Regions from separate parts of the Lachnospira hominis (ex Hitch et al. 2025) genome, predicted to be linked through region 1. Evidence: predicted binding sites of a transcription regulator. Region 1 holds the regulator's gene; each other region holds the start of a gene.

Region 1 (3,291 bases):
ATAAAGCATAAAGCTTTTGCAAAATGGATTGGAATCTGTTTTGCAGAAGCTTTTTTCATATCTTGTATCAGAGGGGAGAATATGTTTTCAATTATATGGAAAATTTGAAAGACAAAAATGAAAGCGGGGTATTATATGCAGGACGATTATGGGAATGTAACATTAGTTAATGTATCGGGAATTTATGATGAACAACCTTTATTTATTGATAAATTAAAAAAAGGCGGTGCTGGAGTTATAGATGCTGTCAGTATGACAGGGACAAACGGATATTGTGATGATATGGCAAAAGAAAATTTTCGTGAAATGATGAAAGAATATCCGACAAAAGGTATTCATTTTATTGATGGAGGCAATTACCATTATCTTACACTTTTATGGTTAAGTCTTATAGAGGAGCCGTTTGACCTGATAGTATTTGATAATCATTCTGATATGCAAAAGCCGGCATTTGGTGATGTTTTATCATGCGGCGGCTGGATTAGAAATCTGGTGGAAGATTCCGGCTTTAAAGGGAAAGTAACTGTTGTAGGTGTTGACAAAGATAATATAGATAAAGAAATGAAGGAGCTGGGGGTAAAGTTTATTACAAAGCAGACAATACTTAAAAAGAGAGGACAACAGTATGGTCTTGAAAATGAACTTATAGATAAATGCTGGACAGGAAAAAGACCTGTATATATTTCGGTTGATAAAGATGTGCTTGATGAAAAAGAATATAAAACAAACTGGAATCAGGGAATCATGAGTGTTGATGAGCTTTTTGCAATAATTGAGGACACATTTGAAATGCGTAAAGTTATAGGTATGGACATCTGCGGAGAGATGGATGAGGCGGTAAATTCAGAATTTGGCAGCATTTATAATGAAATAAACCAGGCAGTTAATATGAGATTTTTAAAGTTTAGAATTTCTTAATAAAAAAATTTAATAAGGGTGTTGACATTAATATGAGGTAGTGTTATTTTATGTATATCAAATGTTAGCACTCAAATTTAACGAGTGCTAACATGAGATAAATAAGCAGCATTTATTTATGGATAAGGAGTGAGAGTCAATGGAACTTGATGACAGAAAAGTTAAGATTCTGAAAGCAATCATTAAAAATTATCTTGAAACAGGCGAACCGGTTGGCTCAAGAACCATATCCAAATATGCAGATTTGAAACTGAGTTCGGCCACAATCAGAAATGAGATGGCAGACCTTGAAGAACTTGGATATATTGTCCAGCCTCATACATCAGCGGGAAGAATTCCTACAGATAAAGGCTACAGATTTTATGTGGATGATATGATGAGTCAGAAAGAGACAGAACTTGTGAACAGGGAGCAGGTAGTGACAGACAGAGAAAAAGAAGTTGAGTCAATGCAGGGTATCCTTTCACAGAAGGTCGATAAGGTTGAAGAACTTCTTCAGAATGTTGCAAAAGTGCTTGCAAAAGATACTAACTATGCAACAATGGTCAGTGCACCACAGGTTAAAGGTAACAAGCTTAAATTTGTCCAGCTTTCGCAGCTTGAAACAAATAAGATTCTGGCGGTTATTGTTATGGAAGGCAATATAATCCGTAACAAGGTAATAACAGTAAGTGAAGATTTATCACAGGAGAATCTTTTAAAGCTTAACATTCTTTTGAATACGAGCCTTACAGGACTTTCATTGCAGGAGATGAATCTTAGTATTGTATCTAAGATGGAGAATCAGGCAGGAGAGCATATGCAGCTTGTAAAAGAAGTTGTTGATGCTATTGTTGAGACAATAAGCGGAGAAGATAATTTAAAGATATATACCAGCGGTGCAACTAATATTTTCAAATATCCTGAGCTTAGCGATTCGACGAAAGCAAGTGAGCTTATATATGCACTTGAGGAAAAACAGTCACTTACTGATTTTGTAAAAGATACAGAGAGTGATAATTCCGATAATACAGGAATTCAGGTATATATAGGAAATGAAGCACCGGTTGAGTCAATGAAAGACTGTAGCGTAGTTACAGCAACTTATGAGCTGCAGGATGGCATGCGTGGAACGATAGGTATTATCGGACCGAAACGTATGGATTATGATAAAGTTGTTGAAAAACTTAAGACAATTCAGAATCAACTGGATGATGTCTTTAAGAAATCATAGGAAAGGTTGGATATAAAAGTGTCAAAGAAAGAAAAAGATTTAAAGAAGAAAGATGAAAAATTAGAAAAAGATATTGATAAGACTGAAAAAAAAGACGCTGAAACTGTAGAAACTCAGGCTGATAACGCAGATGCAGATAACACTGCAAGCGATGCGGAAGCGGCAGGTGATACAGATAATGATAAATCTGATAATAAAAAGAAAGATCCACGAGACGCTGTTATTGATGAACTGCAGGACAGAGTTAAGCGTCAGATGGCTGAGTTTGACAATTACAGAAAGCGTACAGATAAAGAGAAGTCAGCAATGTTTGAAATGGGAGCTTCAGATGTAATTAAAAAGTTACTTCCTATTGTTGATAATTTTGAACGTGGTTTTAAAGCAATCACGGATGAAGAAAAGGAAACACCATTTGCCAAAGGTATGGATATGGTTTACAAGCAGACAATGAAGATGCTTGAAGATCTTGAAGTTAAACCTATCGAGGCAGTTGGTTTGGAGTTTAACCCGGATGTTCATAATGCAGTAATGCATGTTGAAGATGATTCAGTAGGCGAAGGAATAGTAGTTGAAGAATTTGAGAAGGGTTACACATATAGAGATACTGTGATTCGTCACAGCATGGTAAAGGTTGCCAATTAGTTGGATTTTGAGTGATTAATTGCAGCATTTACATTATGACAATTGAAATTAGTATTTAATGTGCATTGCACAGAAAGGAAGATTAATATGGGAAAGATTATTGGTATTGACTTAGGTACAACAAACTCATGCGTAGCAGTTATGGAAGGCGGTAAGCCGGTTGTTATCGCAAATACAGAAGGTCTTAGAACAACTCCTTCAATCGTAGCATTTACAAAGAATGGTGAAAGACTTGTAGGTGATCCTGCAAAACGTCAGGCAGTAACAAATGCTGACAAGACAATTTCATCTATTAAGAGACATATGGGTACAGATTACAAGGTTGAGATTGATGGTAAGAAATACACACCACAGGAAATTTCAGCTATGATTCTCCAGAAATTAAAGGCTGATGCAGAAAACTACCTCGGTGAAAAAGTTACAGAAGCAGTTATTACAGTTCCTGCATACTTCAACGATGCACAGAGACAGGCAACTAAGGATGCCGGTAAGATTGCAGGCCTTGATGTTAAGAGAAT
Region 2 (3,291 bases), 140 kb from region 1:
AATTTATGATACAGATGTGCTCGGCTCGACTGTGGAATCTGCAAGAAGTGCGGTTGAAAGTGCACTGTATGCTCTTGAAAATCCATTGTCTTTATCAGCAGATATTTCAGATGAAGCACGTGCGGCAAAGCAAAAAGAACGCGAATTTTATGAGGAATTTTTAAAACTGTTATAAATCACATGATGTTAAAAGCCACGTGGCTGGCACAAAACGGGCAAACGAAGATATGATGTTATAAAAACAGACATTTTATCACCATTTGCCTGTTTTTTTATGCTTTTATTTTTGTTAAAATAAAGACAAATAAAAGAAAGGCGGCGGTAGTTATGAAGATATTAAAGAAAATTAAAATTGATATGTGGATTAATGCTATTATGACTTTGATAATCGGAATTTTATTTATAGCAAGACCACAGGGAGCAATGGAAGTCACAGCGATTGTTGCTGGTGCTGTTATTTTTGCAAACGGACTTATAGACCTTATATATTATATGAACATATGGAGTGAATTGTATGTAAGAGGTGTGTTGTTTGAAGGAATATTAAAGTGTATATTGGGAATTTTTATTATTACACATTCAGGAATAACATCAATTCTGTTTTCGTATATATTCAGTATTTATATTATAATAAGTGGAATCATATGTCTGGAGACGGCAGTTTATATGCAGAAGGCATTTGGATTTAATGCGGGAATTTATGTAGTATTATCGTGTGTAGTTGTCATTGCCGGTATAATTATGATGTTTTTTTCTCCGGATACTGTAAAATCAGCTGCTCTCATGGCTGGGGTGATTTTTGTTATAAGTGGTGTTATTGATAGTATAATGTTATACCGCATACATAAGATAAGCAAAAATTTTGTTGGTGAAATTAAAGATATCGTTGATGAGATAGATGATATAAGATGAAAAAGTTAAGAAAAATAATTCCTGTTATTGCAATTTGTATAATAGGAATAATGCTTACGGTTATTGTTAAAAAATCCGGGCATCCGTTGACGGTAGATACAATTATTGAATACACGCCGGATAATACACTGCTTGCAATAGTTGTTATGCTTACATTTTTTGCGTTAAAAAGTCTTACGGTGGTTCTGCCGCTTTCTGTACTATATTTTGCATGTGGCATGATGTTTTCGCCATTTAGTGCATTGTTAGTAAGTACGGCAGGACTTGCTGTTACTATAACAATACCATATCTGATTGGCAAATATGCAGGTAAGCAGACAGTTAAAAGTATTTGTGAAAAGTATCCAAAAGCGGCACAGGTTGCGGTATATCAGCACAAAAATAATTTTTTCGCATGTTTTATAACAAGGATAGTTGGCTTTCTTCCGGGAGATATTGTAAGCCTTTATTTTGGGGCATGTGACGCACCATATGCGGAGTATCTTGCGGCGGGCATAGCGGGGTCAATGCTCAGCATTGTGACAACGACTTTATTGGGTGAAAAAATAAATAATCCGTTTTCAGTTGAATTTTTGATTATTCTGCTTTGCAGAATAGCGGTGTCTGTTGGGGCGATTGTGGTTAATTATGTTATGAATCACAGAAAATAATTTGAATTAACAACAAAAGAAGATCGAATGAGAACATGTTATATGCAGGCTTGTCTGGCATATGTTAATTTTGAAGGAATTTCTAATTCGGATGTTCGCAAAATATTTGGATTGGGAGAGAAAGAGAAAGCAAAGGCTTCAAGACTTCTTAACAGTGCTGTTGAAAGTGGATATATTAAAGTGATGAATCCCGACACTGCACCAAGATATAAAAAATATATCCCATATTGGGCGTGATTTAAGTTTCACTTTTATAAATTTATACAATAAACCAGATAAATAATATGTGATAAAGTGCCATAAAAATGCTTGTTTTGGGCGTTTGCATTTAACTGAATATGAAAATGTAATGATTTTTAAGTTTCGCTAATTTTCACTTTAAATAAAAAAATTTAAAAAAATTAGCACTCACCTCTTGACATTGCTAATAAAAAGGTATATAACATAGTCAAGAACAAAGGAAGAGAACAAAAAGAGATTAGGTAATGATTGAAAGAATCTATGAGTTTTCTATCCGGTTCCGAAAAAACTTGGTGTAATACATTGGGAAACCAATGCAGGCATAGCTGCTAGTGTTAAACAGATATGTAGGTTTGATATTAAAAAGGAGAGATGACTTATGTTAATGCCTAGTATTTTTGGAGAAAACTTATTTAACGATGATTGGATGAATTTTTCATTTCCTGAAGTTGACAAAGAACTTTATGGTAAACATGCAGGCAATGTTATGAAGACTGATGTAAGAGAAACAGATTCAGGCTATGAAGTAGATATTGATTTACCTGGATTTAAGAAAGATGAAATCAATGCACAGCTTGATAATGGTTATCTTACAATAAGTGCTTCTAAGGGTCTTGATAAGGAAGAGAAGAATAAAGAAGGCAAGTATATCCGTAAGGAACGTTATGCCGGTGCTATGAGCAGAAGCTTCTATGTTGGTGATGAAGTAACTCAGGCTGATATTAAGGCCAGATATGAAGATGGTATTTTAAGACTTTCAGTTCCTAAGAAAGAAAAGAAAGCTGTTGAAAATAACAAGTATATTGCTATTGAAGGGTAATAGCTGAAGTTTTTTAATAAAAATTTATCAATTATATTAAATAAAATGGAAAGGAAGCGATTGTTATGGATAAGAATCCAAAACATCCATTAAAGAAAAAGAAAGTTCATCAGAAGGTAAATGCAACAGCTGACCACAATATTGAGGAACAGTCAGTTACAGGAAAACATAAAAAACATATTTATGATTAATATGAACTATAATAATCCAATTTGATAGAATTGAAAACTGAATAAAATATTAAAGCCGTCAGGATTCGTTGATGTACGAATTCCGATGGCTTTTTTAATTAAATAACATTAGATATAAAAATTATGTTATAATTTAGAAAAATTATTAAGGTATTAAGAGTACAGTGCTTCGGCAGGAATCAATACAGACTGGCTGAATTTACAATTGGAAAGCTGAATAAAGCTTTATAATTATGGGAGAAATATATGATAAAAATTGATTTGATTACAGGATTTTTAGGAGCAGGCAAAACAACATTTATAAAAAAATATGCATCATATTTTATAAAACAGGGACAGACAGTTGGAATTCTTGAAAATGATTATGGTGCAATTAATGTTGATATGATGCTTTTGCAGGATTTGATGAGCGACAATTGTGAATTGGAGATGATTTCTGGCGGATGTGATGAAGAAACCCACAGGAGGCGTTTTAAGA
Region 3 (3,291 bases), on a different contig from region 1:
CACTTCTTGTAACCTTTGCAGGGTCAAGGATACCTGCATCAATCATATTTACATATGTTTCATTTAACGCATCAAAACCTGTACCCACTTCTGATTCTCTTACGTTGTTGATAATAACCGCACCTTCAAGACCGGCATTAGCTGCAATATGGAAGAGTGGAGCTTCAAGAGCCTTGAGAATAATCTCAGCACCAGTCTTTTCATCGCCAGAAAGTGTCTTAGTAAGTTTTTCAACTTCCTTAGATGCATGGATATATGCTGAACCACCACCTGAGATAACACCTTCTTCAACTGCTGCCTTTGTAGCTGCAAGAGCATCTTCAAGTCTTAACTTATTCTCTTTCATTTCTGTTTCTGTAGCTGCACCGACACGGATAACAGCAACACCGCCAGAAAGTTTTGCAAGTCTTTCCTGAAGTTTTTCTTTATCAAAATCAGATGTTGTCTCTTCAAGCTGAGCCTTAATCTGTGCAATTCTTGCCTGAATATCTTCCTTGTTGCCTTCGCCGTCAACGATTACAGTATTTTCCTTCTGAACCTTAACTGACTTAGCACGTCCAAGCATATCCATTGTTGTATCTTTAAGTTCAAGTCCAAGTTCTTCCGAAATAACCTGACCACCTGTAAGAATTGCAATATCCTTTAACATTTCTTTGCGTCTGTCACCATAGCCCGGAGCCTTAACACCGACAACATTGAATGTTCCTCTTAATTTATTAACAATAAGTGTTGTAAGTGCTTCACCTTCAATATCTTCAGCGATAATAAGAAGCTTTGCACCGCTCTGTACAATCTGTTCAAGAATTGGAAGAATTTCCTGAATGTTAGAAATCTTCTTATCTGTAATAAGGATATATGGGTCATCAAGATTTGCTTCCATCTTATCCATATCTGTTGCCATATATGCTGAAATATATCCTCTGTCGAACTGCATACCTTCAACAAGGTCAAGTTCTGTCTTCATTGTCTTAGACTCTTCAATTGTGATGACACCATCATTAGAAACCTTCTCCATTGCATCAGCAACAAGCTGTCCTACTTCCGGGTCACCTGCTGAAATTGAAGCTACCTTTGTAATCTGGTCTTTGCCAGTAACCTTCTGGCTCATCTTTGCAATTGCTTCCACTGCACAATCAGTAGCTTTCTTCATACCTCTTCTTAAAATAATAGGATTAGCACCTGCTGCAAGATTCTTCATACCGGCATTTACCATTGCCTGTGCAAGAACTGTGGCTGTTGTTGTACCATCACCTGCAACATCATTAGTCTTTGTTGCAACTTCCTTAACAAGCTGTGCACCCATATTTTCAAACTTATCTTCAAGTTCAATGTCCTTTGCAATTGTAACACCATCGTTAGTAATAAGCGGTGCACCGTATGATTTATCAAGGACTACGTTTCTTCCCTTAGGTCCGAGTGTTACTCTTACTGTATCTGCAAGCTGGTTAACACCTGCTTCAAGTGCTTTTCTTGCATCTATGCCATATTTAATTTCCTTTGCCATAATTATTGCCTCCTGATTAAATATTAAATCAAATTATAATTCAATGCCTATATTATCTATTATTCAATTATTGCAAGAATATCTGACTGCTTAACAATTATATATTCTTCATCTTCAAGCTTAACTTCTGTTCCTGCATATTTAGAATAAATAATCTTATCTCCGGCCTTAACCTGCATCTTAACTTCTTTGCCATCTACCATTCCGCCAGGTCCTACTGCAACTACCTCTGCCTGCTGTGGTTTTTCCTTTGCCTGACCAGGTAAAACAATGCCTGACTTTGTTGTTTCTTCTGCAACTAATGCTTTAATTACGACTCTGTCGCCCAATGGTACTAACTTCATAATTAATATTCCTCCATTCTGCTGTCATTGATTCTTTCCTTGCTGGCAGCTCTTGTTCTGTTAGCACTCATTATTTTCGAGTGCTAATTACGATAACATTAAAATATCACTACCCTTTTTGTTTGTCAACAGCTATTTTAAATATATTATTTATTTAATGATTTCATTATAATTTTTTAATATTTTTTTGCTGTTCAATAAGGAACTAATTTGTCTTATTTTTCAATCCTATTTTTTCTGATTTTCCATAATAAAAGAGATACTGCTGTGCATAGCCGCCATATTTTCCGAAATGCTCCACGCCGTATGATTCTATTTCCGCGTTGGAATGTTCCTTGCCATCAAAATAAAGACTCTGCATAATCCTCTTTATCCAGACGTCAACCGGGAATGCTTCCCTGTAACCTAATCCAAAAAGGCTCACACAGTTAGCAACCTTCATTCCCACACCTTTTATTTTCATAAGCTGTTCACGACATTCATCCACACCACATTTTCTTAAATTCTCTTCTTTTATTATTTCATTATTCACAAATTCAACCGCATTATAAATATATGGAGCACGAAATCCCGTTTTGCACTCTCTCAATGCATCTATATCTGCTTGTGACAACTGCTGTGGCGTCGGAAAGCCATAGAAATCAATCCCGCCAACACTTCCCTGATATTTGCCGTAATCGTGTGAAATTCTTGCAACGATCTGTTTGATATGCGGAATCTGCTTATTCTGCGAAATTATAAATGAAATCAATGTCTCAAAAAATTCCTGATTAAGAATTCTTACACCCCACATCTTTTCCACAGCCTCACGCAATTTTTCATCTTCTTTCAACAAAAATGACTTTATTTCACCATAATCTCTATCCAAATCGAAATAATGACACCATATTTTTTCAAATTCTTCTTTTGTTGTATCAAATAAATACAGTTTATCATCCTTCTGGGCTGCATGCAGAAATTTTCCATATGCTGACATTCCATATTCATCATCATCAATTTTCTGAAAATGAAAACACTGTCCGCACTCCATCGTCTGTCCCAGATCAAAATCTTTCAGATTATGTATTATAGTATCTTTTCCTTTATATTCAACGTCCATATGTATACCCCATATCTGTCATGTAATATTATTGCTCATTTTTCTCATATAATATCACACTGTAACTGCAAAATACGAATTTTTATTATTATTTTATATTTTGCACTTTAAAAAATTTTGTTTATAGAGTAGAATACTTAGAAACAATGTAACACAATGACAGTTTTGCTTCGCAAAACAAGGAGGCTAAATCCTCTGCTCCTGCAAGGGCACGGATTTACGCGAGTAATGAGCCAAAGTTTAAGCTTGCTTAAAACCTTGGCGAATACCGCGATAACAAGAAAAACTTTAAGTTTTTCTTGTTTTGCTTCGCAAAACAAGGAGGCTAAATCCTCTGCTCCTGC

The links. Region 1 encodes HrcA, which represses chaperone genes, less so after heat shock. Its sites were predicted from a motif close to TGTTAGCACTCNNNNNNNNNGAGTGCTAACA; they were not measured.
Region 2: the regulator HrcA is predicted to act here: its motif matches at 1,962-1,992, upstream of WMO38_RS01575 (Hsp20/alpha crystallin family protein).
Region 3: the regulator HrcA is predicted to act here: its motif matches at 1,907-1,937, upstream of groES (co-chaperone GroES).

What each region holds. Positions count from the first base shown of each region.
Region 1 covers NZ_JBBMES010000001.1:203,643-206,933, forward strand. The annotation lists gene WMO38_RS00910 (arginase family protein) at 136-918, shown strand; gene hrcA (heat-inducible transcriptional repressor HrcA) at 1,058-2,131, shown strand; gene grpE (nucleotide exchange factor GrpE) at 2,150-2,773, shown strand; gene dnaK (molecular chaperone DnaK) at 2,861-3,291, shown strand, end outside.
Region 2 covers NZ_JBBMES010000001.1:341,437-344,727, forward strand. The annotation lists gene WMO38_RS01555 (hypothetical protein) at 1-175, shown strand, start outside; gene WMO38_RS01560 (DUF308 domain-containing protein) at 328-912, shown strand; gene WMO38_RS01565 (TVP38/TMEM64 family protein) at 909-1,562, shown strand; gene WMO38_RS01570 (hypothetical protein) at 1,590-1,799, shown strand; gene WMO38_RS01575 (Hsp20/alpha crystallin family protein) at 2,182-2,622, shown strand; gene WMO38_RS01580 (hypothetical protein) at 2,688-2,813, shown strand; gene WMO38_RS01585 (GTP-binding protein) at 3,060-3,291, shown strand, end outside.
Region 3 covers NZ_JBBMES010000002.1:226,402-229,692, reverse strand. The annotation lists gene groL (chaperonin GroEL) at 1-1,504, opposite strand, end outside; gene groES (co-chaperone GroES) at 1,564-1,848, opposite strand; gene WMO38_RS03075 (DNA-3-methyladenine glycosylase family protein) at 2,054-2,947, opposite strand.